Regions from separate parts of the Raineya sp. genome, predicted to be linked through region 2. Evidence: riboswitches for the same ligand, from Rfam matches in the RefSeq annotation. Region 2 holds a riboswitch; the other holds the start of a gene.
What was found. Region 2 has a riboswitch for thiamine pyrophosphate ahead of ACWITO_RS03575 (class I SAM-dependent methyltransferase). Riboswitches for the same ligand answer to the same signal wherever they lie in the genome.
Positions count from the first base shown of each region.

Region 1: linked by a shared signal. The riboswitch ahead of ACWITO_RS01100 (TonB-dependent receptor) and the one ahead of ACWITO_RS03575 (class I SAM-dependent methyltransferase) in region 2 are both predicted to bind thiamine pyrophosphate.

Region 1 covers NZ_JBRCWE010000010.1:126-16,314, forward strand. The annotation lists gene rfbB (dTDP-glucose 4,6-dehydratase) at 1-976, shown strand, start outside; gene ACWITO_RS01085 (ATP-binding protein) at 980-2,437, shown strand; gene ACWITO_RS01090 (ribose-phosphate pyrophosphokinase) at 2,501-3,451, shown strand; gene gcvH (glycine cleavage system protein GcvH) at 3,462-3,842, shown strand; gene ACWITO_RS01100 (TonB-dependent receptor) at 3,902-6,064, opposite strand; TPP riboswitch at 6,118-6,214, opposite strand; gene ACWITO_RS01105 (DUF3592 domain-containing protein) at 6,313-7,152, shown strand; gene ACWITO_RS01110 (alpha/beta hydrolase family protein) at 7,155-8,027, opposite strand; gene gldA (gliding motility-associated ABC transporter ATP-binding subunit GldA) at 7,993-8,907, opposite strand; gene ACWITO_RS01120 (LutB/LldF family L-lactate oxidation iron-sulfur protein) at 9,076-10,455, opposite strand; gene ACWITO_RS01125 (YceI family protein) at 10,617-11,312, shown strand; gene ACWITO_RS01130 (YceI family protein) at 11,480-12,010, shown strand; gene ACWITO_RS01135 (MarR family winged helix-turn-helix transcriptional regulator) at 12,017-12,469, shown strand; gene ACWITO_RS01140 (hypothetical protein) at 12,532-15,777, opposite strand; gene ACWITO_RS01145 (acetyltransferase) at 16,036-16,189, opposite strand, start outside.
Region 2 covers NZ_JBRCWE010000030.1:17,663-34,391, reverse strand. The annotation lists gene ACWITO_RS03600 (nucleotidyltransferase domain-containing protein) at 1-691, shown strand, start outside; gene ACWITO_RS03595 (DUF6787 family protein) at 707-1,021, shown strand; gene ACWITO_RS03590 (Trm112 family protein) at 1,018-1,293, opposite strand; gene ACWITO_RS03585 (thiamine phosphate synthase) at 1,298-1,924, opposite strand; gene ACWITO_RS03580 (AIR synthase family protein) at 1,936-2,991, opposite strand; gene ACWITO_RS03575 (class I SAM-dependent methyltransferase) at 2,991-3,716, opposite strand; TPP riboswitch at 3,797-3,896, opposite strand; gene radA (DNA repair protein RadA) at 4,103-5,473, shown strand; gene ACWITO_RS03565 (acetoacetate decarboxylase family protein) at 5,457-6,131, opposite strand; gene typA (translational GTPase TypA) at 6,386-8,188, shown strand; gene pth (aminoacyl-tRNA hydrolase) at 8,195-8,764, shown strand; gene ACWITO_RS03550 (NAD(P)H-binding protein) at 8,775-9,494, opposite strand; gene ACWITO_RS03545 (nitroreductase family protein) at 9,600-10,166, opposite strand; gene ACWITO_RS03540 (FKBP-type peptidyl-prolyl cis-trans isomerase) at 10,181-11,113, opposite strand; gene ACWITO_RS03535 (FKBP-type peptidyl-prolyl cis-trans isomerase) at 11,141-12,091, opposite strand; gene ACWITO_RS03530 (DHH family phosphoesterase) at 12,136-13,161, opposite strand; gene ACWITO_RS03525 (hypothetical protein) at 13,226-13,546, opposite strand; gene ACWITO_RS03520 (thioredoxin domain-containing protein) at 13,591-15,630, opposite strand; gene ACWITO_RS03515 (2-phosphosulfolactate phosphatase) at 15,697-16,422, opposite strand; gene ACWITO_RS03510 (YbaB/EbfC family nucleoid-associated protein) at 16,422-16,729, opposite strand, start outside.

The sequences.
Region 1 (16,189 bases), on a different contig from region 2:
CTACCACATCTACAACCTTGATGCACTCACGTATGCGGGCAACTTGATGAATTTGCAAGATATTGAAAATGAACCTAACTACACCTTTGTAAAAGGAGATATTTGCGACCTTGATTTTTTAGAAAAACTCTTTGCCCTACACGATTTCAAAGGGGTAATACATTTGGCGGCAGAATCTCACGTAGATAGGTCTATACTCAATCCTATTCAGTTTGTAATGACCAACGTTATTGGAACGGTCAATTTGCTAAATGTTGCCAAAAACGCTTGGAAAGAAAATTTAGACGAACATATTTTTTACCACGTTTCTACTGATGAAGTATATGGCTCATTGCATAACCCTGATGAATTTTTCACAGAAAATACGCCCTACGACCCCAAATCACCTTATTCAGCTTCCAAAGCCAGTTCCGACCACTTCGTAAGAGCCTACCACAATACCTATAAAATCCCTGTTCTTATTTCCAATTGCTCCAACAACTACGGACCCAATCAGTTCCCTGAAAAACTTATCCCTTTGTGCATCAACAACATTCGCCACTACAAACCCTTACCTATCTACGGAAAAGGTGAAAATGTACGCGACTGGCTCTATGTAATTGACCACGCCCAAGCCATAGATTTAGTTTTTCATAAAGGTAAAATTGGCGAAACCTACAACATTGGCGGCTTCAATGAATGGAAAAATATTGATGTAGTGCGTTTGCTTTGTAAAATTATGGACAAAAAGCTCGGTAGAGCTGAAGGGGAAAGTGAAAAACTTATTACATTCGTAACCGACCGTGCAGGACACGACCTTCGCTACGCCATTGATGCCTCTAAAATTATGAATGAGCTTGGCTGGAAACCTACTCTGCAATTTGAAGAAGGTCTGGAAAAGACCATAGACTGGTATCTGGCAAATGAGGCTTGGCTACATCAGGTAACTTCGGGAGAGTACCAGAAATACTATACCGAGCAGTATGCTCATAGATAGATTATGCGTGAAGAGCTACACTATTTTTTACAAAATACCGCTATCAACCTACAAGGTTTAGAAAGCCGCTTAAAACACCCTATCATACAGAAGGCTTATCCTAAACGTATGGCTTTTGTTTTACTGAAAAAATATGCAAAAGATTTTTTCAGCCAAGGAGCCGAACCTCGTATGATTAGCCTCGTAGGACTGCGAGGTACAGGAAAAACTACCCTACTCTGGCAAATAGCCGATTTCATTTATCAACATCATTGCCCCAAGATTTTCTTTTTCAACGTCAATATTCTCAAAAGTCTGGGTATCAGTTTGCTACAAGCCCTGCAAGAGTTTCAGAAAAGTATCCTGCAAAAAAGTTTTAATCAGTTTTTAGAACCTATTGTTTTTCTTTTTGATGAAATTCAAGAAGATGAAAAGTGGGCTTCAACACTCAAAATTCTTTATGATGAAGCCCGTTCTGCCTTTATTCTTTGTACAGGCTCATCTGCCCTACTGCTCAAAAATACTGCCGATTTAGCCCGAAGAATGAAAATAGAAAAAATTTATCCATTCCATTTTACCGAATTTGTAACAGCCAAAACATTCCTATTTTCTTCGGAAACTATCCTGCCTGAAAAAAACTTAACCCAAAAGCTCAAAGAGGCACTATTTTTCAGCAATGAAGCAGGAGAAGCCTATACAAAATTGCAAAATATTCAAACAGATGTTTCCAATTACTTTCAAAAAATTGACGAGAATAAATGGGATTTAGTTGCGTTGAAAGAAGGCTATATTCAATATCAGAATATTCCAAGTTTTTTGATGTATCAAGAGCCATCGGCTATCACCGATGCTATCCTTGAAATGCTCAAAAGAGTAATGTACGAGGATATTCCCCAATTAGTAGGAGATAAAACAAATCTGCTGAATTTACATAACGCAGAAAAATTACTACTACGCTTAGCAGGTTCTGACGAAATAAATCCCGATAGCCTTTCCAAAACAATTGGGGTTAAACAATTAGAAATCAGCAATTTGCTAACTTTTTTAGCCAATGCCGAAATATTACATATTTTACCCCCTTACACAAGTTTTGAAGGAAGGATACTCAAAAATCGTAAAGCATTTTTTATGTCGCCTTCGTTACGTAGGGCTTTACTCACTACCATTTACGGAGAAAATTTACCCGAGCATTTCCAAAGCAAACTTTTAGAAGACACAGTAGTGATGTATCTGAAAAGAATTTTGCCCGAACTTATCATTTCTTTTCATTCAGCCAGCAAGGAAGCAAACCCCGACATAATCATAGAAACGCAAGAGAAGCCTATTATTTTAGAAATTGGTACGCACAAAAAAAATATTCAACAACTCAAAAAAACAGAGATAAACAGCCGTTACAATCTCCTTGTTACAGAAAAATTCAAAGAGCCACAAATCAGGGAAAATACGATGGTAGTACCATTTAGTTGGTTTATGTTACTTTGAAAAAAATTGTAAATTTCCCCAAAGGTTTTCCAAAAAGAATTGTAAGTTTGCAAAAAAATCTTTATGGCAAATCCAGCGTTTGTAAAACTTTTTTCAGGTACAGCCTCACGCTATTTGGCTGAAAAAATTGCATTAGAATATGGTAAAGATTTGGGCGAAATAGCTATTCAAAGATTTAGTGATGGGGAGATTAGTCCGAGCTTTACTGAATCGGTGCGGGGTTGCAATGTGTTTCTGATACAATCAACCTTCCCCCCTGCCGATAACCTAATGGAACTGCTCTTAATGATAGATGCGGCAAGACGTGCCTCGGCTCAATACGTAACTGTCGTAATGCCTTATTTTGGCTATGCTCGCCAAGATAGAAAAGATAAACCTCGTGTAGCCATTGCCGCCAAATTGGTTGCCAATCTGCTCTCTGCCGCTGGTGCAGATAGGCTTATCACCTGCGATTTGCACGCTGGACAAATTCAAGGTTTTTTTGATTTTCCTGTGGATCATCTTGACGGACAAGTGGTTTTTGCTCCTTATCTGCAAAGCCTCAATTTGCCCAAACTTGTTTTCGCCGCCCCCGATGTAGGTGGCGTAGGCAGAGCCAGGGCTTTTGCTACTATTTTCGCCGCCGATATGGTAGTATGCGATAAGCATCGCAGACGTGCCAACGAAGTTGCTTCTATGCAAATTATTGGTGATGTAGAAGGTGCTGATGTGGTAATTATTGACGATATTATTGATACAGGCGGTACAATTACCAAAGCCGCACAAATCATCAAAGAAAAAGGTGCCCGAACAGTGCGGGCTGTCTGCACCCACCCTGTTCTTTCGGGAAAAGCCTACGAAAATATTGAAAATTCGGTATTAGAGGAAGTAATTGTTTCTGATACCATTCCGCTCAAACGTGAGTGTGCCAAAATTAGGGTGTTGAGTGTTGCTCCGCTTTTTGCCAAAGCTATCCGTAGCGTACACGAATACGAATCTATCAGTTCGCTGTTTATTGTTCCACAAAAAATATAAATGAAGCCTTATGAACTTTCCAAGTAACCTCAAATACTCCAAAGAACACGAATGGGTACGCCTTGAAGGTGAGTTTGCCTATATTGGCATCAGCGACCACGCCCAAAAAGAACTCGGTGATATTGTGTATGTAGATATTACCAGCGTAGGACAAACCTTGGACGCCAATGCCGTTTTTGGTACCGTAGAAGCCGTAAAAACCGTTTCTGACCTTTTTATGCCCATAGGCGGCGAAATTGTAGAGTTTAATGATACTCTTTCTTCAAGCCCCGAACTTGTCAATTCAGACCCTTATGGCAAAGGCTGGATGATAAAAATCAAACCCAAAGACCTCGGCGAAATGAATAATCTAATGGATGCCGAAGCCTATAAAGCAATGTTAGGGCTGTAAAAAAGAAAACGACCACAACTCAACAAGTGTGGTCGTTTGACTTTTTTGAGACTTTGCCATTAAAATTTCAATCCTACATTTAGCAGAAAATTAGTTCCTGCCTGCGGGTAATAGTAATTTTCCCAAAATCTTTGCCCACCCACAATATAGCTAAATGTATAGCCATTGGGTTCATACAACTCATTGAAAACATTATTTATCAAAAGTCCTATTTGTAAAGATTTCACCCCTTTGTTAGGTGTAAAAGTGTAGGCAAAACGCAAATCATTTACCCAAAAAGCCTCTAATTTGCGGTTTTCATTTTGCGTATTATCCAAATACTGCTTGCCTACGTATTTGGTAAGCAAACTTATCTCCCATTCATTAAAAGGCTTAAAAGTAATTTGTTGAGCCGCTATCAGGCGAGGCGAGAAAGCTAAATCTACATTCTGATACGTGTAAGCCTCTTGCGTGCCATTATCAAAATCATCAACAAATTCCGTAAATTCGGGAATTTTGTTTTGGCTCAAAGTCAAATTGGCTTGCCAAGTGATTTTAGACGTTAATTGTATATTGCTCTCTAATTCTAACCCTATTCTACGACTGCGAGGTACATTGGTACGAATGTATGCTCCTACGTCATTTACTTTACCTGTCAGGATAAGTTCGTTGGTATAATCCATTAAAAAGCCATTGATTTTGAAATTTGCTTTTTTCCAAGCAATCTGATAGCCCAGTTCTACATTGTTAAGTCTTTCGGCTTTGGGGCGACTCGTAGGCGTAGATTCCACAAAATCATTGCGGTTGGGTTCTCGGTGAGCTATCCCCCACAAGGCATAAATTCTGTGTTTTTGCCAAGCATAATCAAGCCCTGCCTTGGGATTGAAAAAATGAAATTCTGCGTCTTGTTGGGTACTTTGCAGATTTTGGTCAAAACCTAAAAAGTTGTAACCAATGTAACGATACTGCATATCGGCAAAAGCTGATAGTTTGCCATTTGGCAAATTCCATTCATTAGCAATTTTTAAGAATTGGTTAAAATCAACCTTGATAGCATCGTTGTCGTAATAGCGATAACGGATAGGAGCATTTTGAGCAAATTCAGCCCAAATAATTTCCCCAAAATGTTTGCCTTCGTATCTGTTCCAACCACCTCCCCAAATAAAATTCCAAGTTTTATGCGTATAATCCAAAGAATAAACACTTCCGTAGAAATGATTATCCAGCCAACGGCGGCGAATGATATTGCTTTCTTTGATAGTATCCGAACCAATAACTATATCGGGCAGAGCGTACCTTGAAAACCTATCTTTTTCTCTGAATTCTTCATAATACCCAAAACCTCTCACATAAAACAGTGAAACATTGAGTTTGAGTTTTTCAGAAATTTGGTGGTCAAGAATAGCTTGATAGTGATTTTGGTTGTAATTATCTACCTGGTTATCGTAGGTATAAAAATTGAAACGTCTGTTTTCCTTCAAAATATCTTCCCTAATGCCATACCAAGCCTGATAGGTACGCTCTCTGCCTTGCAAAGTGAGCAGTCGGAGAGTTGTTTTTTTACCATAATAACCTCCCGAAAGATATACACCCAAAAGGTCAGAAAAAGCCCTATCTATGAAGCCATCGGAAGTAATTTTAGAAAGGCGAGCATCTACCACAAAGCCATTTTTCATTTTTCCTGTGGTGGCTTGCAAGGTATGTTTCCAAGTATTGAAACTCCCCCAAGAGTGGTTGAGTTCGGCAGAAGGCTCATCGGCGGGTTTATCAAAGGTTTGAATATTCAGACTTGCCCCAAAAGCCCCTGCTCCATTGGTGGAAGTTCCTACACCTCTTTGCAGACTAACAGAAGTAGCCGAAGAGGCTAAATCAGGTAAATTTACCCAAAAAACGCCTTGTGATTCGGCATCATTGAGCGGAATTCCATTGATTGTGGTATTGATACGAGTGGCATCAGAACCTCTTACGCGTATGCCCGTATAGCCTACACCCGCCCCCGCATCGGAAGTAACCACCACCGAAGGGGTAAAGTTGAGTAAAAAAGGCATATCTTGCCCGTAATTGCGTTTTTGCAGTTCTGTTTTTTTGAGTGTTGAGCGTGTAAGCTCAGTAATGTACGGAATACCTGTAATGGTTACGGCTTCAATTTCTTTGTCTTGAAGCAAAGAGTCTGTGCTTGCTTGTGCGAAAGCCAAACAAGGCACAAGCAAGCCTGCTGAAAGGCTCAAAATGTGGCGTTTCATTGGTGATATGATTTGAAAGTGAAACAAAAGGAGCTTCAAGGGGGTAGCTCCACCTGCTTCTTACCTTAACTCCCTGCGGCAGCATTATCTGCATCAGGTTCAAAGGGTATGTTCTCAGCCCGTTGTATTAAGGCACCCCTGTTTCGGAAAAATTTGTGAGCAAAGTTATGTAAAGTTATGCTTAAAAAGCAAGAAAAATTTTTATTTTTGATAAATAATTCCGAGATTACAGAAAAATTTTACCCACTTTGTTCCAACGTACTCGTCATATTCCTTTGCCTTTGCTTATCAGAATGTTTTTTGAGAGCGACTTTTTGTTATTGTTTGGTTGGATATTCTTTACGATTGGCAGTATCATCTTTTGTGTTTTTGCTTCGCTCTCCGATTTTAGTAGCTTGGTATTATCCAAAGATAGCCCTCAAGCCCAAGCGGTTATCTTTAAGATAGAATATGCTAATGCCCAAGAAAATAGAGCACGTATTTATGCGTATCACTACAAGTTTCAAGTAGATGGCAAAGAGTATGAGGGTATTTCGTATGGGTTTTCCTCCGATTACCGAGAAGGCGATACCGCCACCGTCGTTTATAAAAGTAATAAACCAACTTACTCACGCATTGTAAATTTACGTCAGAAGCATTTTTCCCCCTTTTTTCTCATTTTTATTGCTATTTTTCCACTTATTGGCGGTTCGGTGTTGGCTATTGCTATACCCAAAGTTTTCACCAAAATTCGTATCTTAAAAGAAGGGGTATTAGGCGAGGCTTTGCTGGTTGGAATGGAACCAACCAATACCACTATCAATAAGCAAAGAGTTATGAAAATGTTTTTTGAGTTGATGAGTGCAGGAAAAACCTACAAAACACATCTAAACACACACCAAATTCATAAATTTTGGGATGATAAGCCTCAGAAAGTGTTATTTTTACCCCAAGAACCTGAAAAGGCACTGATAGTTAGTTCTTTACCCGGAAATCCAGAAATTTCTGAAAAAGGTGATATACTAACCCCATACAGCTTATTTCCTGCGGGCTTTTACTTGCTTATTCCTGCGGCTTGTTTGCTTGCGTACTGGTGGGCTTTTTCGTAGTGCTAATCGCTTTGCAAAAATTTGATAGTTTCGTCAATTACCTCTTCGGTATGTATAGGAAGCAGAGCATCAGTGTAGGGTTCTTTCCCCCCAAAAGTGTGGTCTGCATTTTCCAAGAGTATCATTTCTGCGTTTTTTGACCAAGACTGCAATTTTCGGGCATTTTCTACCGAAACAGAAGTATCTGCCTTTCCGTGAATAATGAGAATAGGCACTTGAATTTTGGGCACTTGTTTTTCCAAATCGTAATGCACCCAGTTTTTTAGCAAATCTTCATAAACTTCTCTGTAAATAGGCATTTCTTGCTTGGTACGAGCGTTTTCAACGTAAATTACTCCATTTTTTTCAATTTCGGCAATGCGTTCGGGGGTAAATAAAAATTTAGTGTTGGCAATAGAAGCCCAAGTAACAACCTTTCGGATACGGCTATCTTCGGCGGCTTTGAGCAGTGCTAGTGCCCCTCCTCTGCTGTGTCCTATTACAAACAACTTATCCAGCAGTGTAATTCTTTTGAACAAATAATCCTCAGAAAAGAAATAATCCAAAACAGCCGTAATATCGTCTAAATCTTTGGTATAGGTTTCTCTGCCAAAAGCCTCTAAATCTACAAATTCTTTTTTATGTGTGGGGGTAGTTCCGTTGTGCGAAAGATTGATTTTAGCAAAAATAAAACCTCTTTGAGCAAAATGTTCGGCAATCATATTGAAATGCCCCCAATCTTTGAAGCCCTTGAATCCGTGAATAAAAAGAATAAGCGGTTTGGGAATATCATCAAAAATAAGCCGAATATCCAAACCAATAGGACGATTGTGTTTGTTGGAAGTAATTTGAATTTCTTGCTTAAATAGCGGTTCTTGTAAGTTCTCTGAATACATTTTCAATATTTTTTTCCTCTTGTTTGATTTCCAAGATAGTCCAATTCTGCATTTTGGCAAGTTGGAACAAATCAGCTCGCAAGTCTATATCGGTGGGGGTTCGGATTTCCCACAAGTTGCCCGCAATATGCTGAATTTGCAAGATTTTTTCAAAGTTTTTCGCAATAATATTTTCGTCAATCTTTTCTGCAAATTCTACTTTCAAAATTCGCTCCGTTTGAGATAGCTTTGTAATTTCGCTCACGGGAGCATCGGCTACAATTTTTCCTAAATGAATAATTACGACTTTATCGCAAATAGCCTGCACTTCTTGCATAATATGCGTAGAAAGCAAAATGGTTTTTTCTTGGGCTATTTGCTTAATAAGATTCCGAATTTCAATGATTTGGTTAGGGTCTAAACCTGTGGTGGGTTCATCAAGAATCATCACCGAAGGATTGTGTATCAAAGCCTGTGCCAAACCCACTCTTTGCCGATACCCTTTGGAAAGCATACCCACTTTTTTATGAGCCTCACGCTCCAAACCGCACATTTCAATTACCTCTTTGATACGATTTTCTAAATGAGCCACTTTGTAAATTTTCCCCATAAAGCTCAAATATTCACGCACATACATATCCAAATACAATGGGTTATGTTCGGGCAAATATCCCAAAGATTTTTGTGCTTCTTGGGTTTGGGTAGCAATATCAAAACCTGCCACTTCTACTGTGCCCGAAGTAGCTTTCAGATACCCTGTGGCAATTTTCATTGTTGTAGATTTGCCCGCACCATTCGGACCCAAAAAACCCGTAATTTTACCACTTTCAGCTACAAAACTGATGTTATCAACTGCCCTTTGTTTTCCGTATATTTTTGTAAGATTTTTGACAGCAATCATTGTTTAGAATTTAGAAATTAGATTTTCAGCTATTAGAAAAATTTGAAATTTGCTCAAAGTTGTGTTATGAAACTTATCCAAAATTTATGAAATCAATTTTACAAGGTTCAAGGTTTGAAATTTGACCTTTTTTTGAACTTCAAACTTACCAACTTTTGAAACCAAGTTTCACACCTTCATTTTTTCCTCCCACTCTTTTGCAAAAGATTTATCAGCAATTTTAGGCATTGTGCGGCGTTTGCCCCAAGTTTTGCCAAAAAGTTTTGTGAGCCATTTGTTTTTTGTTTTTCCTGAAAAAAAATCCATTATTTTTCGGCTCAACATTGCTTTTTTCCAAAACTTAAACCCTAAACGCTCTGCAAAGGTAGTTTGTTTTTCCTCTACGCTCTGCCTACGATTGAGCAAAAGCAAGTTGTGAATAGGAATTTTTACAGGGCATACCGAGCTACACGCCCCACAAAGTGAACTGGCAAAGCTCAAATGCTTATATTCTTTCAATCCTGCAAGATGAGGCGTAATCACCGAACCAATAGGACCACTATAAGTAGTATTGTAGGTATGCCCTCCAATGTTTTTATACACAGGGCAAGCATTCAGGCAAGCACCACAACGGATACAATTCAAAGCCTCGCGTTTCTCGGTATCAGCAAGCAAGCGGGTTCTACCATTATCCAAGAGTATTACATACATTTCATCGGGTCCGTCTAATTCTTCAGCCTGTCGGGGACCGAAAAAGATTGAATTATAGACCGTAATCTTTTGCCCTGTGCCACTTGTAGCTAATAAATGCCAAAACAAATCCAAGTGTTCCAGTTTGGGAATAACCTTTTCAATGCCTACAATAGCTATATGCACTTTGGGGAAAGTGGTTGCCATACGGGCATTGCCTTCGTTTTCGGTAATTGCCACAGCCCCTACGTCAGCTATCAGAAAATTCCCGCCCGTGATGCCAATTTCTGCCTCTAAATATTTTTCTCGCAAGATACGGCGAGCCGTAAGTGTGAGTTCTTGGGCATCATCAGTGGGTTTGATACGCAATTTTTCAACAAAAATATCAGCAATATCTTTTTTGGAAAGGTGCATAGCAGGTGTTACGATATGATAAGGCTTTTGCCCTGCCAGTTGCACAATAAACTCTCCTAAATCAGTTTCAATGGGTTCAATGACCTTTTTTTCCAGAAATTCGTTCAAATGAATTTCCTCCGTAGTCATTGATTTAGATTTTACTACGGATTTGGCTTGATATTTTTTGCAAATTTTTTCAATACTTGCCAGTGCCGATTCGGCATTTTCCGCCCAAATCACCTTGCCGCCACGCTTGGTAAAATGCTCTTCAAAATCCAGAAGCAATTCTGCCAAATGATTGATAGTTTCCGTTTTCAGATACGATGCACGTTCACGAGCTAAATCGTGGTTATGGTATTGCTGCAAGCCTTGCCGAACAGCATTATCGTATTTGCTGATGTTATGATTGATGGTTTGCCTATGCTTTAAGTCAAAGGCTTTTTGTTCAGCATCTTGTAAAAACTTTTCTGCCGTAGGGTTCATTGTTTTGTACGCTTTCGCAAAAATCTCACAAAGAAAGTAAAAATTTGCTTTGTTTGTTTAGAAATTAGGATAAGATTTTTTCAAAAAATGTTGCAACATTAAAAGTTATCACATATATTTGCGAGAAAATTTTAGTTTTTTCATTAAAACCTCTTACAGCAATGAAAAGTTTAGAAATTCTTGGAATTTTCTTATCAGGGGCAATTCTTTTCGCTTCTTGCGAATCTGCTCCCAAAAGTGATGAAGCCAAAACAGGCGAAGCCCAAAAAGTAGATAGCACCAAATCTGCTGATGCCCAAACCCTGAAAGTAGATTTGGCTAATAGTATAGTTACTTGGGTAGGTACAAAACCCACCGATAAGCACAATGGTACTTTTAACCTTTCAGAAGGTTCTATTTCCGTAAAAGAAGGCAAGATTGTAGGTGGTAAATTTGTCATTGACATCAATACCCTGAAAGTATTAGATTTGCCCGCAGATAGCAAAGAAAATGCTAAACTTACAGGTCATCTTAAAAGTGGTGATTTCTTAGATGCAGAAAAGTTCCCTACTGCAACTTTTGAAGTAGTTTCCGTAGAGCCTTACAAAGCCGATACTACCCAAAAAGTGAGTGAAAAAGACAAAGAATACACTTTGGAAAACCCCACGCATAGCATTACAGGCAACCTGACAATGAAAGGTGTAACCAAATCTATTACTTTCCCAGCGGCAGTGAAATTGGAAGCTAATAAATTGGAAGCCGAAGCCAAATTCAATATCAATCGCAAAGATTGGGGTATGGAATGGGGTATTACCGATAAACTCATCAGCAATACCGTGCATATGGGCTTTAAGATTTCGGCGGGTGTAGCACAATAACGATATTCACAGCAAAATAAAACACAAGCGACAACATCACTATCCGTATGTTGTCGCTTTATTCAAGATTTTCAGAATTTTTTTCAAATTTTAAGCTAACATTTCTTGCAAACCACGCTCCAAATAATTAGTTTAGCGTTTGGTTATGTTAAAAAATTGTTACGCTTATGGAATACATCTGGAAATCCGACCTGCTACATTCAAATCTCACTTTTGCAGTACCTCATATGATTATTGCAGAGGTAGTAGGCTTTATGAAAGAATTTGATATTACTATTCGCACTACACATTTAGATTTTTCAGATGCGAAGGTGGTTGCTGAAATCAAAGCCAATTCGGTTTATACCAATAACGAACAACGCGACCAGCACCTCATTTCACCTGATTTTTTAGATGCTGAAAAGTTTCCAAGTATAAAATTTATCAGTAGTGGCTTCAACAAAGTAGCCGACCGCAAATTTCAGGTTACAGGTAATTTAACTATCAAAGGAAGAACTTTGCCTGTTATTTTGGAAGTAGAATACACAGGGCAAGCCCGCGACCCTTGGGGAAACGTAAAAGCAGGCTTCAAAGCCAAAACACTTATTCGCCGTACTTCCTTCGGACTAACCTGGAACCAACTTTTAGATAATGGAGCGTGGCTCGTGGGCAATGAAATTAAATTAAATTTTTCAGGAGAATTTGTCAGAAGTAACTAAAAACGAATGAAAACCATTGAAGAAGCTATCCAAAGTCGCTTTCGCAACGAACAGCACAAGGCTTTGGTAAATATCCTTTACACTGCTAAATTCATAGAAAACAAAGTACAAGAGCATATCAAGCCATACCAAATCACTATGCAACAATATAATATTTTGCGTATTGTCAGAGGAGCAGGCGGAAAGCCTGTTTCTTTGAAATACATCAAAGAGCGTATGCTTGATAAAATGCCCGATGCTTCCCGAATTGTAGATAAACTCTATAAGAAAGGCTTGCTCAAACGCAAAGAATGCCCCAACGACCGCCGCAGTGTAGATATTACCATTACCCCCAAAGGAGTAGAACTACTTGCTACAATGGATAAGCACGCCTCTGAAATGGATAACATTTGCAATGCTTTGAACGAGGCAGAATTGCAAACCTTAAATCATTTACTCAATCTCTTGCGTAATGAGTGAATTTTTGCAATAGCTCTATAAAACTTCAAACATCAAACCCTTGAAGCCTTTGTACTTGGAAGCTACTCTCGTTTGTCTGTGTTTCGCTTAAAGCCCTTAAAGTCAAAATCAAATTTTTCGGGAGTACCTTCTATGAGAATATTTGCCAAACGCTTGCTTTGGCGTGTTTCTGATGAAATGATTTCCTCTTCTTCACCTTGCTCTTGTTTTTGAGCAAAATCTCGGTTTTTACGCTCTCTACGCTTTTTGAACAAATAGTTCCACAAAGCCTCTTTTATGACAAAAGAGGGTATTTCAAGCAAATAACTCATTTTTAAGTCGTTATCAAAATTTTGCTTACCCGAAATTTTCATATAGCCCAAAGTAGAGCTAATTTCCATACGGGGAATAGTAATTTCACCATTTTTTATATCAAAAACATTTTGCATTTCGCCAAAGCGTACATTTTCTAAATCCTTTCCTGCCATAAATTTATCCATCATCTTGAAAGGAGCGAAGTTGGTCAGTCTGCCCTCTCGGATAGTTGCCTCAATATGGGCTTCCGTATCTCGCAAATTGGGTACTAAGTCGGGGTGCATTAGCACTTTGGAAGTAATTGTGCCTGTAACTTTGCCGTGAATATTCTCATTGACTAAGTAATCTTGACCGAAATTATCCATTTTGTAGAAAATCTTATCCAAATCCATATTTTCTACCTTGATAGTGCTGGCAAAATAGATTTTCTTTGGGTTTGAAGCGTTGAAATAGCCTTTTATATCTAAAAATCCACCTGCCGTGTAGGTTTGAAGTTTATCTACATATACAAAATGGTCAGATTGAATACGCACAGCGGCTTTGAGTTTTTGTAAATGATACCTTCCATAACGCAAATCGCCAATATCGGCTTGCAATTCTAAATTTGGAAATGGTAAATCAAAAATATTGAAAGCCTTGCTATGCTCTTCGGTAGTTTTGATAGTATCGTGTTCTTGCTCCAAATTCGTATTTTTCATTAGCTCATTTACATTGATTTGATTGGCTACAATTTGCACCAGCTTTTTCCCCTTAAAGTTGCCAGCCATTATTTTAGAAAGACTTTCAATTTCTGCATTGATATTGAAATCTGTTTTTCCAAGCAATCCTTTGAAGTTTTTAAGCGAAAGTCCGCCATTTTGCATCAGCAACTCAGCAGTGATATTGCGAATGCCGTAATTATGCACCTTAAAAATACCATCAAACTTTCTCAAATTCAAGCGTGTGTTTGTCAGGAAATCTCCTTTGAGGGCATTTTTGGCAGGCATATTCAGTGTAAAATCCCAACGCAATTTATCTATGGTTTCGTGCTGATATTCGGCGGGTACATAGTTTTTGTCTTTATACACAAATACATCATCAAGATTCAAATGCTCCGATTGCAAAGCCATTGTGAGTTCAAACTCTTCTTCTACTTTACTGGAATCAAGCAGGGCATTGTAATTTTTCAGATAGCCCGATACTTTGAAATCGGTTTTATCTACTGCCCCTTCAAACTGCTTGAACTTGATTTTCTCTTCATCAATTACCAAATCTATGTGCCAATCGTGAAAGTGATGAGGATAGTTTTTGAATTTGGCAAAAAATTCATCTATCCAAAATTCACCTTTCGGAATACCCTTGGCGTGTAAAATTTCGTCTGTGGTAGTTTTGAAACGTAAATGATAGCGAAGGTCTTTGATTTCCTCATCTTGCTTTTCGGAAAGTGTTTTATCAAAGCTCATAATTTCTTTGAAACTAATAAACTCTGAGCTTCCTTTGAGTTCGGCAGAAATGGTTTCGCCTTTCTGTTTATGAAAAAGTTTGGCAAGATTGGTAATTTCACCTTGCAAGCGGAAATCGGATTTTCCAAGTTTGGCTAAAAATTCTTGAAGCAAGAGCTTGCCATCTACAATTTCCATTTTTCCATCAAAAAGCAAAGGATAAGGCAACTTGGGCGATTGAAAGCGGACATTCTGAAAGAGCAATCGGCTATCGGTGCCATCTTTGAGCTTGCCAAGAGCCGTAGGCGTATCGTTGTAGTCCATTAGTTCGTCCAAAGTCATATCAATCGTAAGCCAACCGCTCAAACCTTTCAGAGCCTCAATTTCAAAGAAATTTTGTAGAGTTGCCAAATTTAATTTGGAATGAAAATCCAAAGAAACAAAGGGATTTTCAAAATTTTTGATATGAAAACTGCCCTTGAAAACACTTTCTTCGGGGTTTCCGCTCAAACTTTTGATGTAAAGCTCGCAAGTTGATAAATCTCTCTTTGCTCCGTTGGTAAAATAGCCCGTGAAATTCAGATTACGGATACTATTTTTTTGTTTAGGGTTAATGAAATCTGCATTTTGGCAACCAAATTCTAAATCAATTTTAGGCACATTCCCAATAGCTTCCCCTACAATTTTGCCCTTGAAATAGACATCGCCTTTGTTTTGATAACTTTTAAGTTTTTCATATACACCTTGCGGGGCAAAAGAAGTAATCAGTTTGAAATCGGGCTTTCTACCCGAAACTTCCAAATTGAGAAAAGCATTTTTTGCCAAATCTACCGAACCTTGTACCTGAAACGCTCCCTCTTCTATTTCAAAATTGCTGGGGCGAATGGTCAGAAACTCTTTGGCAAAATGATAGTCTATATCTGTTTCCCAATGCACGTGCTTGTTTTCAAACCAAATAGAATCGTGAATTTTGAGTTGTACAAGCTCAAAATTGGTTTCAAGGTGGTTGTGTAATTCAGTTTCATCTAATTTGAAAGTAGAACTGACCTTACTAAAATGTAAATGAACGAACTGATTGGTTTGGTAATCTTTCTTGGTGATTGTAAAATCTTTGAGAACAATTTGTTTTAGCTTGAAAGCAAGTTTATTTTTTTGGTTTTTTTCGGCTTCTTCGGCTTTTTGCTTCAAACTTTTGGCAAGTAGTAGGTTGATAGAGCCATCTTCATATTTTTCAAGGTGCAACTCACCTCCCTGTATTTTGATTTTCTTGATTTTATATTTGCCTGCTACAATATCGGTGTAGTCAAAGCCGAGATAAACATCATCAAATCGGTAAATAGGGCGAAGCGTATCCTTTTCGGAGGCGTAAAAAGCCAAGCCCTTCAAATCCACAGAAATATAAGGGAAGTTGGAAATAGGGTCAATTTTTACATTTTGCAATTTGGTATAACCTTTTTGCATATCGTTCAGTTCAGCAAGAACGTATCTAGCAATCACGTTTTGGTTATTATACAGATACCAAGTCAAGCCTGCTATTGCCAAAATCAGTAATAGCACTATCACGGCAGCGGAGATAAGAATTTTTTTTAGCATAGGTGTAAAAAGATTATCCCAAAACGATAACTACTTTCCTGCTAAAAATGTTTTGGTGTGTTACAAAAAAGCTGTCTTTTTCCGACAGCTTTTTCGTCTTTTTTCGCAAAAGCAATAAATAGCCTTGAAAATTGACTTGTAAAATAAAATTGGAGGTATTTTCGGGATACAAGCGGCATCATCGCTTGTTTGTCTGTATGAACGAACCTATTACTTGACAGGAACTTTTTTAAGGGCTATGTAGCTGATTGGTTATGATTACATTTTCACTTTTTGGGCAGGGTTACCAAATACTGTTTCTCCTGCTTCTACATTTTGCACAACCACCGAACCTGCTCCTATACGTGCATTTTTTCCTACTTTCACTCCTGAAACAATTGTAGCTCCTGCTCCTACAAAAGCACCTTCTTCT
Region 2 (16,729 bases):
GGCTTGGGGCTTTGCTTCCACCAATAGTGATTGGGACGTAAGATTTCTGTACATTCACCCGCTCGATTGGTACTTGCAAATAGAGGAATATAAAGACAATCTGGAAAAAATTTTACCCAATAATATAGACCTTGCAGGTTGGGAACTCAAAAAAGCCTTGCGTCTTTTCAGAAAATCTAATCCGCCGCTTTTAGAATGGTTGCAAAGTCCTATGGTGTATGCTGAAAAATACACCACTGCTAGCCAATTGCGAGCCTTACAACAGATTTATTTCAATCCCAAATCTTGCTTGCATCATTATTTGCATATGGCAGGTGGGAATTATAGAGATTATTTGCAGAAAGAGGTGGTGAGAGTAAAGAAATATTTTTATGTGCTTCGTCCTCTTTTGGCTTGCGAATGGATTTATCACGAAAAAACTATGCCACCCATACAATTTGCAAAGCTATTGGATACTCAAGTGAAAGATGAAGCCCTCAAAGTAGAAATTTTACGACTTTTGGAAAGAAAAATGGCAGGTGAGGAGCTAGATTTAGCCCCTCAAATTTCTATTCTCAACCATTTTATTGAACAAAAACTTGCTTTTTTCAACGATTATGTGAGAACTTTGGAAAAATCTTTGCCCCCTGATACCAACCAACTCAATATTTTATTCAAAGAAACCTTGCAGGAAGTTTGGCATTGTTTTTAGTGTAAATTGAAAAAAATGAATTGGATACAAAAACTTCAAGAACGCTGGAAAGTAAAAAGTGCTTGGCAAGTGCTTGTGATACTGATAGTTTTTGCTTGCACGGGTTTTACTATTCTTTTTCTTAAAAAACCTATCTACAATGTCCTAAACATCAATGAGCAAACGCCTACTTGGCAGAGGATAATCACTTGGATTGTGCTGATTTTGCCTCTGTATAATGTGCTTTTGCTAATGTACGGCTTCGTATTTGGGCAATTTAGTTTTTTTTGGCTTTTTGTCAATCGGTTATTTGGTAGATTGTTCTTTTTTTGGCGAAAGAAACAAGACTAACCTTCTTTGGCTACCAGTCTGAAATTTTCAAAAGTTTTGCCTTGCAGTTGTTTTTGCCAACGCTCAAATAATGGTTTTTCTAATGAAAACTCTCTATATTCATCAGGGTTCATAATAGGAATTCCCTTTACAATAGGATAGCTTCTTTGGCACTGCTTGCAGAAAAGCCAACCTTCTAAAATATTTTCTTGGGTATCTTGCAGGATAGTTGTAAGTTCCAAATCAGCTTTATCAAAAGGACAGCAGAGTTTTTGAATGGTATTTTTTCGCATAATTTTACCAAGTTTGAATTTCTTTACAATAGGTTTGTATTGCTTTCAGCGGATTTTCGGCACTCATAATTCCTGAAACAAGTGCCAATCCGTCAAAATATTCCTGAATGGTTTTTAATTGTGGCAATCTATCCACAGAAATACCACCTGCCAAAAAGATAGGTAGTTTGCTTATGGATTTTGCCTTCAAGATAGTTTCAAACTGCACCAGTTCGCAACTATTGGCAGTGAGGGAAGGAAACATTGAACAAAACGAAATGTAAGAAAACTGCTCTTTTTCTGCCCACTCCACTACACGCAAATCGTTGTTGGCAGTAATGCCCAAAAGTGTATTGGGGGGTAAAGATTTTCGGATATGCTCCCAATTTGGGGGTATTTTATCAAAATGTACGCCTGCTAAACTATCGTATTGCGATAAATAGTTCCAGCGATTATTGATAAGTACAGGAACATCTTTTTGCCAACACATAGAAACTATTGCAGGTATAATTTCCTTTGCCTGCTCTTCTGAAACAAAGTTATCCCAGATTTGCAGAGCATAGAGTTTTTCTTGCAAAGCAGAAGCCAATTTTTTTAGCAATTCAGATAGGGGTTTGGCAGGGTCAATTATCAGATAAATATCCTTCTTCATTTTCAAGAATTTTACTTCCAGCCGTTCTGATACGCTTTGAAAAAAGCTCCCCAGTAGGGGTCTGTATCAAAATAGGGCATATCTATCAGTTGTTCGTTTTGTAGTAATTTTTTGCCAAAGTTTTTAGGCTTAATTTCACCTATCACTGTTGCCTCAATATGTTCAGATTGTAGGCTTTGGATAATTTCGGGGGCTTTTTCGGGTTGGCAAGCTATTATCATTGCCCCTGCTCCTACGCAATACCGATAGTCCAAATCAAACAGACTGCAAACATTTCTGATTACTTCATTTGCAGGAATTTTATCATCATAAACCAAAACACCTTTATCTGCGGCGGTAACCATTTCATAAATAGCCCCCAATACACCTCCTTCGGTTACATCGTGCATAGCAGAAATGCCTCTTGATTTAGGCTCTCCCTTGCTTGCCAACATTGCTTCTTTCAAAGAAGAAGTTTCATAAAATAGTGAGGCGGCTTGTTGCTGAGTTTCTTTACCCAAGTGTTTTTCAAGTGTTTGCGGAAAACTCTTTGCTAAAATTGCTACTGATGAAATAGCCGCCTGTTTGGTAACTATAATCACATCTCCTTCGCGAGCTTGTGTAGAAGTAAGCACTTGGCTTGCGGGGCAAAAATTCCAAAAAGTACCCCCGCCTGCAATGGTAGAGTTTTGTCCTTCAATAAATCCTGTATGTCCTCCTGTAATAGCTACTCCTATTTCTTTGCAGAATTGATGAATATACCCCCAATAAGTTTTGAAATCCTCTTTTGAAAGCCAAGCAGGCAAGTTGAGTACCATTTGAGCAAACATTGGTGCAAAGCCTGTGGTTGCCATATCGTTGGCTATCAGATGCACCGAAAGCCAAGCCGATTCTTCCAAACCCAAGGAAGGAATAAGGGACAAAGGGTCGCTGGTAATTGCCATTACTTGGTTTTCAGATAGCTTAATGAGAGCAACATCTACTCCAAATTGTGGTTTTATTTGCACCAAAGCCTGCTCTGCTCCGCATTGCAATTGTATGACATTTTCCAAAAAATTTAGCTCAACTTTTCCTAAATGCTTTGCCATTATGCTACATCATTAAATTGAACATATAAACCGAAGAAATCGCCATAAGGAACTCCCCACTGCTGAACAGGAAACCATTTTGGCAAGCCTGTACAAGTCCATTCTATGCTGTAACTTCTTCCTTTCAAAGCCTCATCAATGATTTTGATGAGTTTTTGGGGGGTGTAAAAAGTAGCAGTAACATAAAATGGATTTTTGCCAAAAAATTGCTGTATGCGTCTGCGAACTACTTTCAAAGAGTTCCGATTCATCATACCCATAGCTATTCCATATTTAGCAACTCGGGCGGCTTCTTGTATTACCTGCACGGGCTTTTTGTAGTATTCAAAAGTGGTAATGAAAGCCAGAGCATCAAAGGTATGGTCTTTGAAAGGCATATAATGAGAGTCTGCCATTACAAGGTCGCCCTCAAAAAGTTGCAATGCTTGCGAAAGCATTAAAGGCGAAATATCCCCTCCTGTGGCTTCTATGCCAATATCTTTCCACCAACGCGTAAAACGCCCCGTACCACAGCCAAACTCTAAAAGTGTTTTGATACGTTTATCTTTGGAAACGAGTTGCTCCATTACTTTTTTTTGCCAAATTTCTGCTCTTTTATATCGCCCTTCGTACCAGAGTTCGTAGGTATCGGTATGCTCTCTGTTGAAGAACCATTCGGGGCGGTTTTGCCAGCTTTGCCAATGAGCAGGAATTAACGTAAGTTGTTTGTTGTTGCTATTTTCCATTGTTGCTATGATTTACAAATAAAAAAATCGCCCTTGTCAGACCAACAAGGGCGATAGCTATTGAATATGTTTCCCAATAATACAATTCAATTTGCAATCCCTTCGTTGGCATTATCCAAATCAGGTTTTTCGGGTATGTTCTCAGCCCTGAAAATCATCAGAGCACCCCGTTGCAATGATTTTCCCTAAAAACTAAACTTAAAGGCAAAAAGTTTCCAAAGCGAAAGAATATTTTTAACTACGCCTTTTCAATTTTAACACTTACCGCAAGATTTGTATTTTTTGCAACGGCTCTTTATCCTGATGAAAACTTTATCTGAAAATTTATAGCACTATGCAAATTGCTAAAATATTTGTATTTTCAAGGCTCAAAAAAGCATTATTCAGTGGCAAAAACAAAAACGACCTTTTTTTGTCAGAGTTGTGGCTATCAGTCGCCGAAGTGGCTGGGCAGATGCCCTTCTTGTCAGCAGTGGAATACCTTTGTAGAGGAAATTGTAGAAAAAACCGAGCCTACGAAAGGAGAATGGAAAAGTAGCACTTCCACCAAAATCAGTAATAAACCCAAATTGCTTGCTGAAGTAGATTTTGAAGCACAACCTCGCTTGCTTACTTGCGATAAAGAACTCAACAGAGTTTTGGGAGGAGGTATCGTAGCAGGCTCTTTGGTGCTTATTGGTGGCGAGCCGGGTATCGGAAAATCTACGTTAATGCTTCAAATTGCTTTGGGTTTGCAGGGAAAGCGAGTTTTGTACGTTTCGGGAGAAGAGAGCGAACAGCAAATAAAAATGAGAGCAGAACGCTTGGAACAAAAAGGTGCAGAATGTTATTTGCTTTGTGAAACCTCTACACAAAATATTTTCAAGCAAATTGAAAATTTAGAGCCTGATGTAGTAGTGATTGATTCCATTCAAACGCTTCATTCGGCTTTTATTGAATCTTCGGCGGGTAGTATTTCGCAAGTGCGTGAATGTACGGCTGAACTAATGAAATTTGCCAAAGAAACTGCTACCCCTGTTTTTCTGATAGGGCACATCACCAAAGAAGGCACATTGGCAGGTCCCAAAGTTTTGGAGCATATGGTAGATACGGTTCTGCAATTTGAAGGCGACAGACATTTAGCGTATCGCATTTTGCGTACCACCAAAAATCGCTTTGGTTCTACTTCCGAACTGGGTATTTACGAAATGCTCGCCACAGGCTTACGCGAAGTAAGCAACCCTTCGGAAATTCTGATTTCGCAACGAGAAGAAACTTTGAGTGGTGTGAGCATCGGAGCAACTTTGGAAGGTAACCGACCTCTGCTGATAGAAGTGCAGTCTTTGGTAAGTCCTGCTACTTACGGAACACCTCAACGCAGCAGTACGGGTTTTGATAACAAACGCCTCAATATGCTACTAGCTGTCTTGGAAAAAAGAGGGGGCTTTCGTTTAAGCACACAAGATGTTTTTTTGAACATTACAGGAGGTTTGCGAATAGAAGACCCTGCCATTGATTTAGCCGTCTGCTCTTCGGTTGCGTCTTCGTATGAAGATATTCCCATTTCGCCAAAAATCTGCTTTGCCGCCGAGGTAGGTTTGGGAGGAGAAATTAGAGCTATTAGCCGAATAGAAAACCGCATCAGCGAAGCTGAAAAGTTAGGTTTTGAAACTATTTTTATTTCCCGCTACAACCTGAAAGGCTTACAGACCTCGCAGTTCAAAATTCAAATCAAGGCTATGAGCAAACTTGACGAGGTATTCAGAGCAATCTTTTGAGAAGCATTTCCTGCTTGGGTTCGGGGAAATTCATTGTAAAATGTGGTACTGAAATAGCGGCAAGAAGTTTCTGCTTGCTAATATCGGGGAATAAATCGGAATGAACCTGAATATTTTGCACTTTACAGAGCTTCGCCCAGCCCTTGCCTTGCGGGGTGGTGTGGAGGAGCGTTCCTCTTCGCCACTGATAAAAATGAAAAGGTAGCCAAGCTGTATTGATATAAAAAGGTATGCCAAATGCTTTGAGTTCGGCACTGAAAAAGTTTCTACCTTGCTTTTCTACTACGAAACGTTCAAATCCCTTTTCTGCTTTTTCCCAACGAAAATCCGCCAGTTCTTTGGGAATTCCCCAGTTTTCTATGCCATTATACACACTATCGTAAGTAGAAACATAAATTTTGGAAATATGAAAAGCCTTTCTCTGCTTGAACTGAAAAAGTCCGGGGATAAACAAAAGTTCCTGATATGCTCCCACAGGTGAATCGCTATAATCCACGAGCATTACACTGCCCACAATTCCCCTGAATTTTCCTAATAAACCTTCGGGTAGAAAGCCGTTTTTTTCAACAAATTCTTTTTCAAAACGATAAAGTAAGATGTAACCTTTGCCGTGCAGGCTCCAAGGTGGTCGGGCAATAATAGAAAGTATGTTATCCATACATTAAGATTTTGAAGGATTTTTATGTTCAAAGGTTAGAAGTTCAAAGGTTCAAAAGTTGAAGTTAAAGCTCTACTTCATTCAGATGTCTAAAATCCCGTTTCCTGCTTCTTGTTTCCTGTTTCCACTGCAAATAAACCTGAAAAATACGTATTTTTAACACACAATCTATCATTTCTTTCACAAAACTGCAAACAAGAAAGCAAGGTTTCGTCTTTTTTTGTATCTTTGCACCTTCAAAAATATAACCCCCTATGAATATCCGAAATATTGCGATTATTGCTCACGTAGATCACGGCAAGACTACCCTCGTGGATAAAATGATTCATTCTGCCAAACTTTTCAGGGAAAATCAACAATTTGATGACCTGATTTTAGACAACAACGAGCTGGAACGTGAGCGTGGTATTACGATTGTTTCCAAAAATGTTTCTATTCGTTACAAAGATACCAAAATCAACATCATAGATACCCCCGGACACGCCGATTTTGGTGGCGAAGTAGAGCGTGTCTTGAAAATGGCTGATGGTGTATTACTCTTGGTAGATGCCTTTGAAGGTCCTATGCCTCAGACACGTTTCGTGCTTACCAAAGCCATTCAGTTGGGTTTGAAGCCTGTTTTGGTTATCAATAAAGTAGATAAACCCAATTGCCGCCCCGATGAAGTACACGAAGCCGTGTTTGATTTGATGTTTAACGTAGGGGCAAATGAAGACCAATTGGATTTTGTAACCCTTTATGGCTCTGCCAAACAAGGTTGGATGAGCTATGATTGGAAACAACCTACCACCGATATTACCCCTCTGCTGGATACCATTTTGAAAGTTATACCAGCCCCCAAAACCCAAGAAGGTTCTTTACAGCTACAAATTACTTCTTTGGATTATTCTAACTTTTTGGGCAGAATTGCCATTGGGCGTGTGTATAGAGGCGAAATCGCCGTAGGTATGCAAGTAGCTTTGTGCAAAGCTGATGGCTCTGTAAAAAAGATGCGTGTGAAAGAATTGCAAACCTTTGAGGGCTTGAACCGAGCCAGTGTAGAAAAAGTACAGGCAGGAGATATTTGTGCCGTAATTGGTCTAGAAGAATTTGAAATCGGTGATACCATTGCCGATATAGAAAACCCTGAACCTCTGCCGCGTATAGCTATCGATGAGCCTACAATGAGTATGCTTTTCACTATCAATAACTCGCCTTTCTTTGGTAGAGATGGCAAATTTGTAACTTCAAGACACTTGCGAGATAGGTTGCTCAAAGAAACTGAAAAAAATCTTGCTTTGCGTGTAGAATTTACCGACCGCGAAGATACCTTTATTGTTTATGGAAGAGGTATTCTGCACCTTTCCATACTCATTGAAACAATGCGAAGAGAAGGCTACGAACTGCAAGTAGGACAGCCACGCGTACTATTCAAGGAAATCAATGGACAAAAACACGAACCCATTGAAACCCTTGTAGTTGATGTTCCTGAAAATGTAGCAGGTAAAGTAATAGAACTTGCTACCCAACGCAAGGGTGAGCTTATGGTAATGGAGCCCAAAGGCGATTTGCAACATTTGGAGTTCAAAATTCCTTCTCGTGGGCTGATTGGCTTGCGAAACTTGGTGCTTACTGCTACCCAAGGCGAAGCCGTAATGACACACCGCTTTATTGGTTACGAACCTTACAAAGGCGATATTCCTGAGCGTACCAGTGGCTCGCTGATTTCCAAAGACACAGGTCCCGCTACGGCTTATTCTATTGATAAACTGCAAGATAGAGGTAAATTTTTCATTGACCCCGGCGAAGAAGTGTATGGTGGGCAAATCATTGGCGAACATACACGTGGCTCCGATTTGGTTGTGAATGTACAGACAGCCAAAAAACTTACCAACGTGCGTGCCGCTGGCTCTGACGAAAACGTAAAGATTACCCCCAAAGTGCAGTTTTCATTAGAAGAGGCTATGGAGTACATTCAGAAAGATGAATACGTAGAAATTACGCCTACGGCTATTCGTATGCGTAAAATCTATCTTGATGAAAACGAAAGAAAAAGAATGGAAAAAGAGTTTAGTTAGGTAGCTATGCAAAAGTTTCTTATTGTAGGGCTCGGCAATATTGGTTTGGAGTATGCTCTTACTCGGCATAACATTGGTTTTATGGTAGTTGATAAACTTGCTTTTATGCAAGAAGCTACTTTCAAAACCGACCGCCTCGCCGATGTTGCCGATTTTAAGCATAAAGGCAAACATATTTTTCTCATCAAGCCTTCTACTTATATGAATTTGAGTGGTAGGGCGGTAAATTATTGGAAACAAGAACTGAAAGTTCCACAGGAAAATATTTTGGTAATCACTGATGATGTGGCTTTACCTTTTGGAAAAATTCGCTTGCGTAGCAAAGGCTCCGATGGCGGACACAATGGGCTGAAAAATATTCAAGAGGTACTTCAAAGTCAGGAATATGCTCGTATGCGTATAGGGGTAGGCAACAATTATCCCAAAGGTATGCAAGCTGAATATGTACTTAGTCCTTTTTCTGTCGATGAGCAAAAAGAGTTGCCACAAATTTTAGAAACTGCTTCCCAAGCGGTACTCACTTTTTGCTTGGAAGGCATTAGCAATGCAATGAATAAGTTTAATAGTAAAGGGTAAAGCTATCAGATTAAGAAGCCTGCGAGGTGGCATACGTTGCGAAACGTTCTTCGTCGTAGATGGTTTGTAAGAAAGAAGATTCAAAAACCTTAAAGCCTCCTTGCAATTTGCAGGCATCTTTGCAAAGTTGGTACATTGCTACGGCTACGGCTTTGGCTTCTATGGGGCGATACTTTTTCAATCCTCCCACCATCATAAATTCAAGTCCTTTGGCTATTACTTTGCCTATTTCTTCGCCCAATCTAAATTCCGACCTTTCGCCAAGAAGCAAAGAAGGGCGAATGATATGCGTACTTTTGAATTGTAAATGCTCAATGGCTTCCTCTACTTCGCCTTTTACCCGATTGTAGTAAAAAGTAGAACTTTTACACGCTCCCATAGCAGTAACTATGGAAAAGTGACTTGCACCATTGAATTTTGCGATTTTGGCAATTTCAGTAGGATACACAAAATCTACTTGATAAAACTGCTCTTTGGTTTTGGCTTTCTTGATAGTGGTTCCCAAACAGCAATACACATCATTGGCTTTGATAAGATGAGCATAAGCCTCCAAATTTTCAAAATCAATAATGTGTTGGGTGAGTTTGATGTGTTGCAGAGGTATAGGCTTGCGGGTAAGAACAATAACTTCCTGATAGTAGTCATCTGCAAGCATTTGCTCCAAAAGGAGAGAACCTACCAAACCCGTAGCACCTACGAGTAAGGCAGTTTTTTTATGCGAACAGCCCATTAGAACAACTTGGTTGAATTAGCACTTTTTCATAAAAATAGCTTGCAAATATAACAATTTTTTTGCGAAAAAGCTAAACTTGTAAAGAAATTTATTGCCAGAAACTTACTCTACCCAAGTAACTTTTTCCTGAATTGGTTTGCGAGAGCTATCGGGAGAGGGTTTGGTGATATGTCCCACGTACAAGAAACCTAAAAACTTATCATTTTCGCCAAGACCAAAAAAAGGCTTTGCTTCGGGATAATACGTAATGCCTCCACTGCCCCAGTACACTCCTACATTGTAAGCGGCGGCAGTAAGATACATATTCTGAACGGCACAAGCTACGGCTTCAATCTCCTCTATTTCAGGTACTTGTTCGTTTCTTTTCATTCCAATAGCAATGATATGCGAGGCTTTGAGCGGCTTGGTAGCAAGCATTTGGTAGGTTTTTTCATTAAAAGCCTCCCCCTGATTTTTTTCTTTATACAAATTTGCCTGAAAATCGGCGAGTTTTTTTAGTCCTTCGCCTGTAAAAACCACAAAACGCCAAGGTTCTGTTTTTTTGTGCGTAGGAGCCCAATTAGCATTTTCAAGCATTTGCCAAATGATAGCATCATCTACTTTTTTACCCACCTCAAATTGTTCGGGATAGGTGGAGCGTCTGTTGCGTATAATTTGATTGATTTCCATAGCTGTTTTTTTACTTAGTCGTTGCTAACGTTAAGGATTTCCATTTCAAAATAAATGGGGTCGAAAGGGAAAATGACAAAAGCTCCTGTTCTTGGATTGGTAGAGCCTGTTCCTCTGTATGCCTGGTTAGAGGGAATAAACAAATAACCTTTTTCACCGCGTTTCATCAGTGGCACACCCACTCGCCAGCCGTTAATAACATTGCCGATAGGTTTGAAAGTAAAACTTTGGCTTGCATCAAAAATGGTATTATCAATCACTCGGCGTCCAATGTATTTCACGGTTACTGTGGAAGAATCGCGTATCAAGTCGGTAGTGCCTACGTCTGTAAGGCTAAAAATTACGCCATCTTTATTTTGTGTAACAGGCAAATTGAGTTCAGCAATTTTTTCTGCGATAAATTCAGTTTCGCTTTTCAAATCAACCAGTTCCAAATCTACACGAATAGCTGAATAAGGTGGCAAAAACGGCGAAGAAGCTGTACCATAACCCAAAGTGTGGTTCATCAGTAAGATAGCTTTTTGCCCTTTGAACATTTTTTCTTTACCCAGTTGCAAGAAAATATCAATACCACGTGGAGTAATCAAGGCTCTGCTGTTGCCTGTGGGATTGAGCAGAGCAACCGTAAGCGTTTTGTTTCCTGATAGTTTGTAGTTGGTATCAATGGGTGTTTCCGAAGGAATTAGACGTGTTTCGTATTTGATAATGACGTGGCGGAAAGTGGTATCGGGTGTTCTGCTTTGAGGTGTGCCAGATACTTGGTAATAAATACCATTTTCATCTTTTTGCATTTGCAAACCCTTTTGGGCAATGTAGCTCTGAATTTCTTGCTCATTGCGAGCAAGTTGCTCTGCCAAAAAGTCGGCATTAGGGTCTTTGCGTTTGCAGGCAAAAAGCACTATCAAGCCTATAATAGCGATAAAAATATTCGTTTTCAAGTGTCTCATTGGAAGTCTGAAAATTTATACCAAGATTTACTTTTGGTTTAAGTTTTTATTGGGTTTAATATCTATCAATTCTACTTCAAAAAGCAAGGTAGAAAAAGGAGGGATAGTTTCTCCGCCGCCCATTGCACCATAGGCTAATTTTGAAGGAATAAGCAGTTGGGCTTTTTCACCTTTGCGTAGTAGGGCAATACCTTCGTCCCAGCCCTTGATAACGCTACCCATTCCGAGAACAAACTGCAATGGCTCTTTTCTGTTGAGTGAGCTATCAAAAACCTTGCCATCTAAAAATTTGCCAGTGTAATGTACATACACGGTATCGTATGCTTTGGCTTGGGGATTTTCAGGTGCCGTTTTGGTAATTTTGTAGTAAAGCCCCGAAGCCGTTTTTTGCATTTCAAGTTTGTTTTCTTTGATATAGGCTTCTAATTTGCTTTCTTCTTCTGCTTCTTTCTTTTTCAAATTTTCTTGTTGTCTTTGTTCGGCGAGTTGGGCATCTTTTTGGACCTGCTCTTTGGTTTTCTTGCCTGTAATTTTTACCCAATATTCAAAATAAACATTCTTTTTGCCTTGTCTTTGCATTTCTTGGGCAAATTGGTCAAAGAATGGGTATTTTTTTACCAAAGTATCCAAAGAAACCTTAATTTTTACACTATCGCCTATTTGCAAGAAGGGTAATACTTCGGTAGGCAAACCTTTTTCTCCTTTGACAGGTATAGAGAAACCATTTCTTAAAGAAGAATCCAGCAAAGCACGTTTGTAGCTATTATCTACTTCAAAGGTATCCAATTTGCTAATAAGATGTATCATTGCATACTCACCTTCTTTGAGTTTTTCGCCTTTGGGGTTGCGTTCAAGAATTTGAAATATCACCCCCGAAGGAAGTCTTTCTTCGTTTTTATCGTTTTTACGAGGTTTCTCACAAGCGAAAAAAGCAAGAATTAGTGCAAAAAAGGTAAGTAGATTTTGATGGCGGTTCATAGAGTTTTCGGTTGAAAGGGTTTGTATATGATAAAGTTTCTAATTTACATTTGCACGCTCAAAAGTTCATTTTTTTTGCTTTCAATAATTTCTAAAAACTTCTTTTCGGTTTCTTGTAGGCTCAAATAGCAAGTACCTCCTGCGGCGTTTTTATGCCCACCACCATTGAAGTATTCAGCGGCAAGGTCATTTACCGAAAAATCGCCCACAGAGCGGAAAGAAAGTTTTATATTTTCGCCTCTATCAATCATAATGGCGGCGAGTACAATGCCTTCAATAGAAAGAGCATAATTTACAACTCCTTCGGTATCGCCTGTTTGCGAATGAAAGCGATTGAGTTCATCAGCCGTTATGGTAATGTAGGCAGTACGCAATTCGGGCAATACTTTGAGTTTTTGGCTGAGTACATAGCCTAAAAAACGCAACCTCAATTCCGAATTGCTATCGTAAATACGATTATGGACTTTGGTAGTATTAACGCCAATGTCAATCAGTTCGCCTGCAATTTCGTGAACTCTACGGGTAGTAGTAGGGTGCTTGAAAGAACCTGTATCGGTAAGTATGCCCGCATAAAGAGCCTCACCAATGGGTACATCAATCTTATCTTTATCACCCAGCTCGCCAATGAGTTCGTAAATGAGTTGGGCAGTTGCGGCGGCTTTGATATCGTGGTAGCTAAAAGTAGGCTGAATAGAAGGGTTGATGTGGTGGTCTATGAGCAAAGTTTTTGTTGAACCATTCACACGCTGAAATACGGGGGCAATTTCTTCTAAACGAGGATAGCAAGAAAAATCTAAATAGCAAACTAAATCTGCTTTCTTGACAATCTGCTCTATTTCGGCTGTATTTTTTTGATTGTAAATAAGCACTTCTTCGTTGCCGGGTATCCAATGCAAAAACTTGGGGTAATCACTTGGAGAAATAACTTTTACATTGTGTCCTAATTTTTTCAAATACCCCGCCCACCCCAAAGATGAACCCAAAGCATCTGCATCAGGTTTGTAGTGTGTAGTAATAACGATATTTTTAGGTGTGGCTAAAAACTCCTTCAACTGACTTACATTTTCCATCACTGCCAATTTGGAACGCAAAGTTGCAAAAATTCAATCCGAAAAACAACTTTTTCTGAAAAAATTACTCGTTTCGTAGCTTACGTGCCAATTCCTCTACTTGTTTTTGTAGGTCGTTTTCTTTTTGAAGCGGTCTGAGCGAAAGCAAGTCGGGTTCTATGCTCGTGATAATCTGTTCTAAATTTTCAACTCGCTGACGCAAACGCTCATTTTCTTGCAAAAGAAAATCAATATTCTTGCGGTCTTTTTCTGAAACTCCCCCCTTTTCCAATTCCATTCGCTTTATTTTTACGTAATAGCCGCCTATAATAGCTACCAAAGGAATAGAAAACACTAAAACAGAGGTGATGATTGCGGGATTTAAGAAAACAAGCCAAACGTTCATACGCAAATCAAATTTGGGCAAAATTACAAGTTTTTAGCTGAAAATCAAAGTTTCAGGCTTTGCAAAAGTTGTTTGTAAGCCTCCTCGTGGCGATGTGTAGGCAATTGGCAGGCTTTATTGAAACAAACGTAAAAAGTGCTTTGCTTATGGATTGCCGTTCGGTTTTCCAGAAGAGGAATTTCTGCATCAGCATCGGGGCTTGCGGCAAGTACCTTGTTGGGGAAAAAATATTTTTCCAGATTTCTGCAAGCTTCTTTGTAGTTTTCGCCAATAATTGCGACTTCGGCTGTGGGTGTAAGCGTATAGGTAAAAAGCAAAGCCCAGTTGGCTGTAAATTCCGCATTTTTGAGCAAAAGTTGTTTTATTTGCGATAGTATGCCTATGGCTATTTCCTGATAGTTCTGCTTTTCAAGCAAAATGCCCAAGAAGTACAAATTATGAGCCATTATGGAATTGGAAGCAGGAATTACATTATCAAAAATCTCTTTTTTACGAGCAATGAGCCTTTCGGCAGAGCTATCGGTATAGAAAAACATTCCTTCGTTGTAGTCGTAAAAATTTTGCAATGTATAATCGCAAAGTTTTTGAGCCAAAAACAAATATTTTTTTTCAAAAGTTGCCTGATACAGGGCTACGAGTGCCTCAATGGTGCAAGCATAATCTTCTAAAAAAGCTCTTTGTTTGGCTTCATTGGCTTTATAGCTAAATGTATGATACAAAAATCCTTCTTGTGCGTTGTATAGTTTTGCCAGCAAAAACTCTGTATGGTACAGAGCGGTTGCCAAAAATTCTTCGTCCTCAAAGGCTTTGTAAGCATCTATAAGTCCTTTAATCATCAGAGCGTTCCAAGAAGTAAGAATTTTATCATCGCGTCCGGGGGCTACTCGTTTTTGCCTAATTTTGAGCAAAGTGGCTTTCCATTTTTTGACTTTTTCCTGCAACTCTTGCAAAGGAATTTGATGTTTTTGGGCAAATTCTTCGTCATTGAGCGTTTTGTACAGAATATTATTGGCATATTCCCAATTGCCTTGTGGCAAAACGTTGTAGTAGGCACAAAAAAGTTCTGTATCCTCGCCCAAAATTTCTACAAGATGCCTTTTTTTCCAAACATAATACTTTCCCTCCTCCCCTTCGCTATCGGCATCAAGAGCAGAAAAAAATCCCCCTTCGCTTGCTTCCAGCTCCCTTTGCACAAATTCAAAAATTTCGTAAGCTACTTCTTTGTAAATAGGATTTTTACTAAAATGATAGGCTTCGGCGTATAGTGTGAGCAGTTGGGCATTATCGTAGAGCATCTTTTCAAAATGAGGCACAAACCATTCGGCATCTACCGAATAGCGGGCAAAGCCGCCGCCCAAGTGGTCATAAATACCACCGAAAGCCATTTTTTGCAAAGTCAGATGTAAATGTTTTTCGGCTTCGGCATTTTTAGTCAGAAAAGCGTACATTAACAAAAAACGCCAAATGCTTGGCATAGGGAATTTGGGGGCTTTATCAATACCGCCGTGCAAGCCATCAAAGTTTTTGGCAAGATTTTGGTACATTTGCTCTAGTTCGGCGAAAGTATTTGGTGAGTTTTGGGGTTTTAAGCCATATTTTTGTACTTCGCTTTGGTTGAGAAATTGAGAAAACTCGCGAGCCGATTCCAGCAGTTCCGCCCGATTTTTCTGAAAAGCGGTGGCTATATTCAAGAGCAAATGTTTCCAATTTTGAGGCGGGAAGTAAGTACCTCCATAAAAAGGGGTTTGGTCGGGCATTAGAAATACATTCAGAGGCCAGCCACCTCGCAAACCCATAGCGTGAATGGCGTCCATATAGATATTATCCACGTCAGGGCGTTCTTCTCTATCTACTTTGATACACACAAAGTATTGATTCATAATATCAGCGATTTCTTTGCTTTCAAAACTTTCTCGCTCCATAACGTGGCACCAGTGGCAGGTAGAATAACCAATGCTTACAATGATAGGTTTATCTTCTTGCAAAGCCTTTTGCAAAGCCTCTTTGCCCCAAGGATACCAATTTACAGGATTATGAGCGTGTTGAAGTAGATAAGGGCTGGTTTCGCGAGCAAGTGCGTTCATTTTTTTGAAATTTGATAAGTATTTACGTTGAAGCAGAATTAGGCTCAAATAGCTATGAGTGTTGTGTTAAGAAGCTATTTGTGAAGTTAGTTTTACTAAGTTGCCATTTTGTAGTACGGGTACAACGTCATACACGTCTTTTTGCAAACAAAATTCAATATCTTTTTGTATGCCTAAATTTTTCAGGCGTTGTACGTGAGAGCAAAGACTTACAAAACCGAGCAAATCGCTTTGGTTTTTTTGGTATAAAGGTTGAGCCAAAAGAGCCGAGTCGTTGGAAATTGTAAAATTTTGAGAGGCTAAAATATCTACCAAAGCTCCTGCAAAAAGTGTATCTTCTACATTTATGTTTCCTTTCCAACCTGCACAAGCTACCAGCACATCTTTTTTCTGCTCGGCAAGATAGCTGGCTACTGCGGATAAATTCAGAAATGCTCCTACAATGATTTGTTCCGAATTTTCGGAAAGTTTGATAACTTGCGTGCCATTGGTAGTAGTAAAAGCTATTTTTTGCCCTATCAGATGCTTTTCCATATAGCTGAAAGGCGAATTTCCTAAATCAAAGCCTTCTACTTGCTTTCCGTCTCTTTCGGCGGCAATGTAATAACCTTGGCTTTTCATTGCTCGGCAAGTTTCAATATCTTGCAAAGGCAAAATGCTTTCTACTCCGCAAGCTATAGCCGTAACCATACAAGAAGTAGCTCGCAAAATATCTACCACTACTACGGTTTTATGCGTGAGCGTATGCAAAGGAAGCAAGTTCGGAGAAAGACAAACTTCAAGGGTAGGCATCAAAGACCAAATTTTCCAAAATCTAAATTGGGCATATCAGGCATAATACCACCTGCTACATTCTGAAAGTGTTCGGCGATTTTACTTTCAATTTCTTGCATAGCTTTATTGACAGCCGCCGCAATCAGGTCTTGCAACATTTCTTTTTCTTCGGGTTTGATGAGTTCGTTATCAATTTCTATGCTTACTACTTGTCTGTTGCCATTTACGGTGGCTTTCACAAGTCCCGCCCCTGATTCGGCAGTAGCCGAAATATATTTTAGCCCTTCACGAGCTTCTTGAAGTTTGGTTTGCAATTCTTTTACCT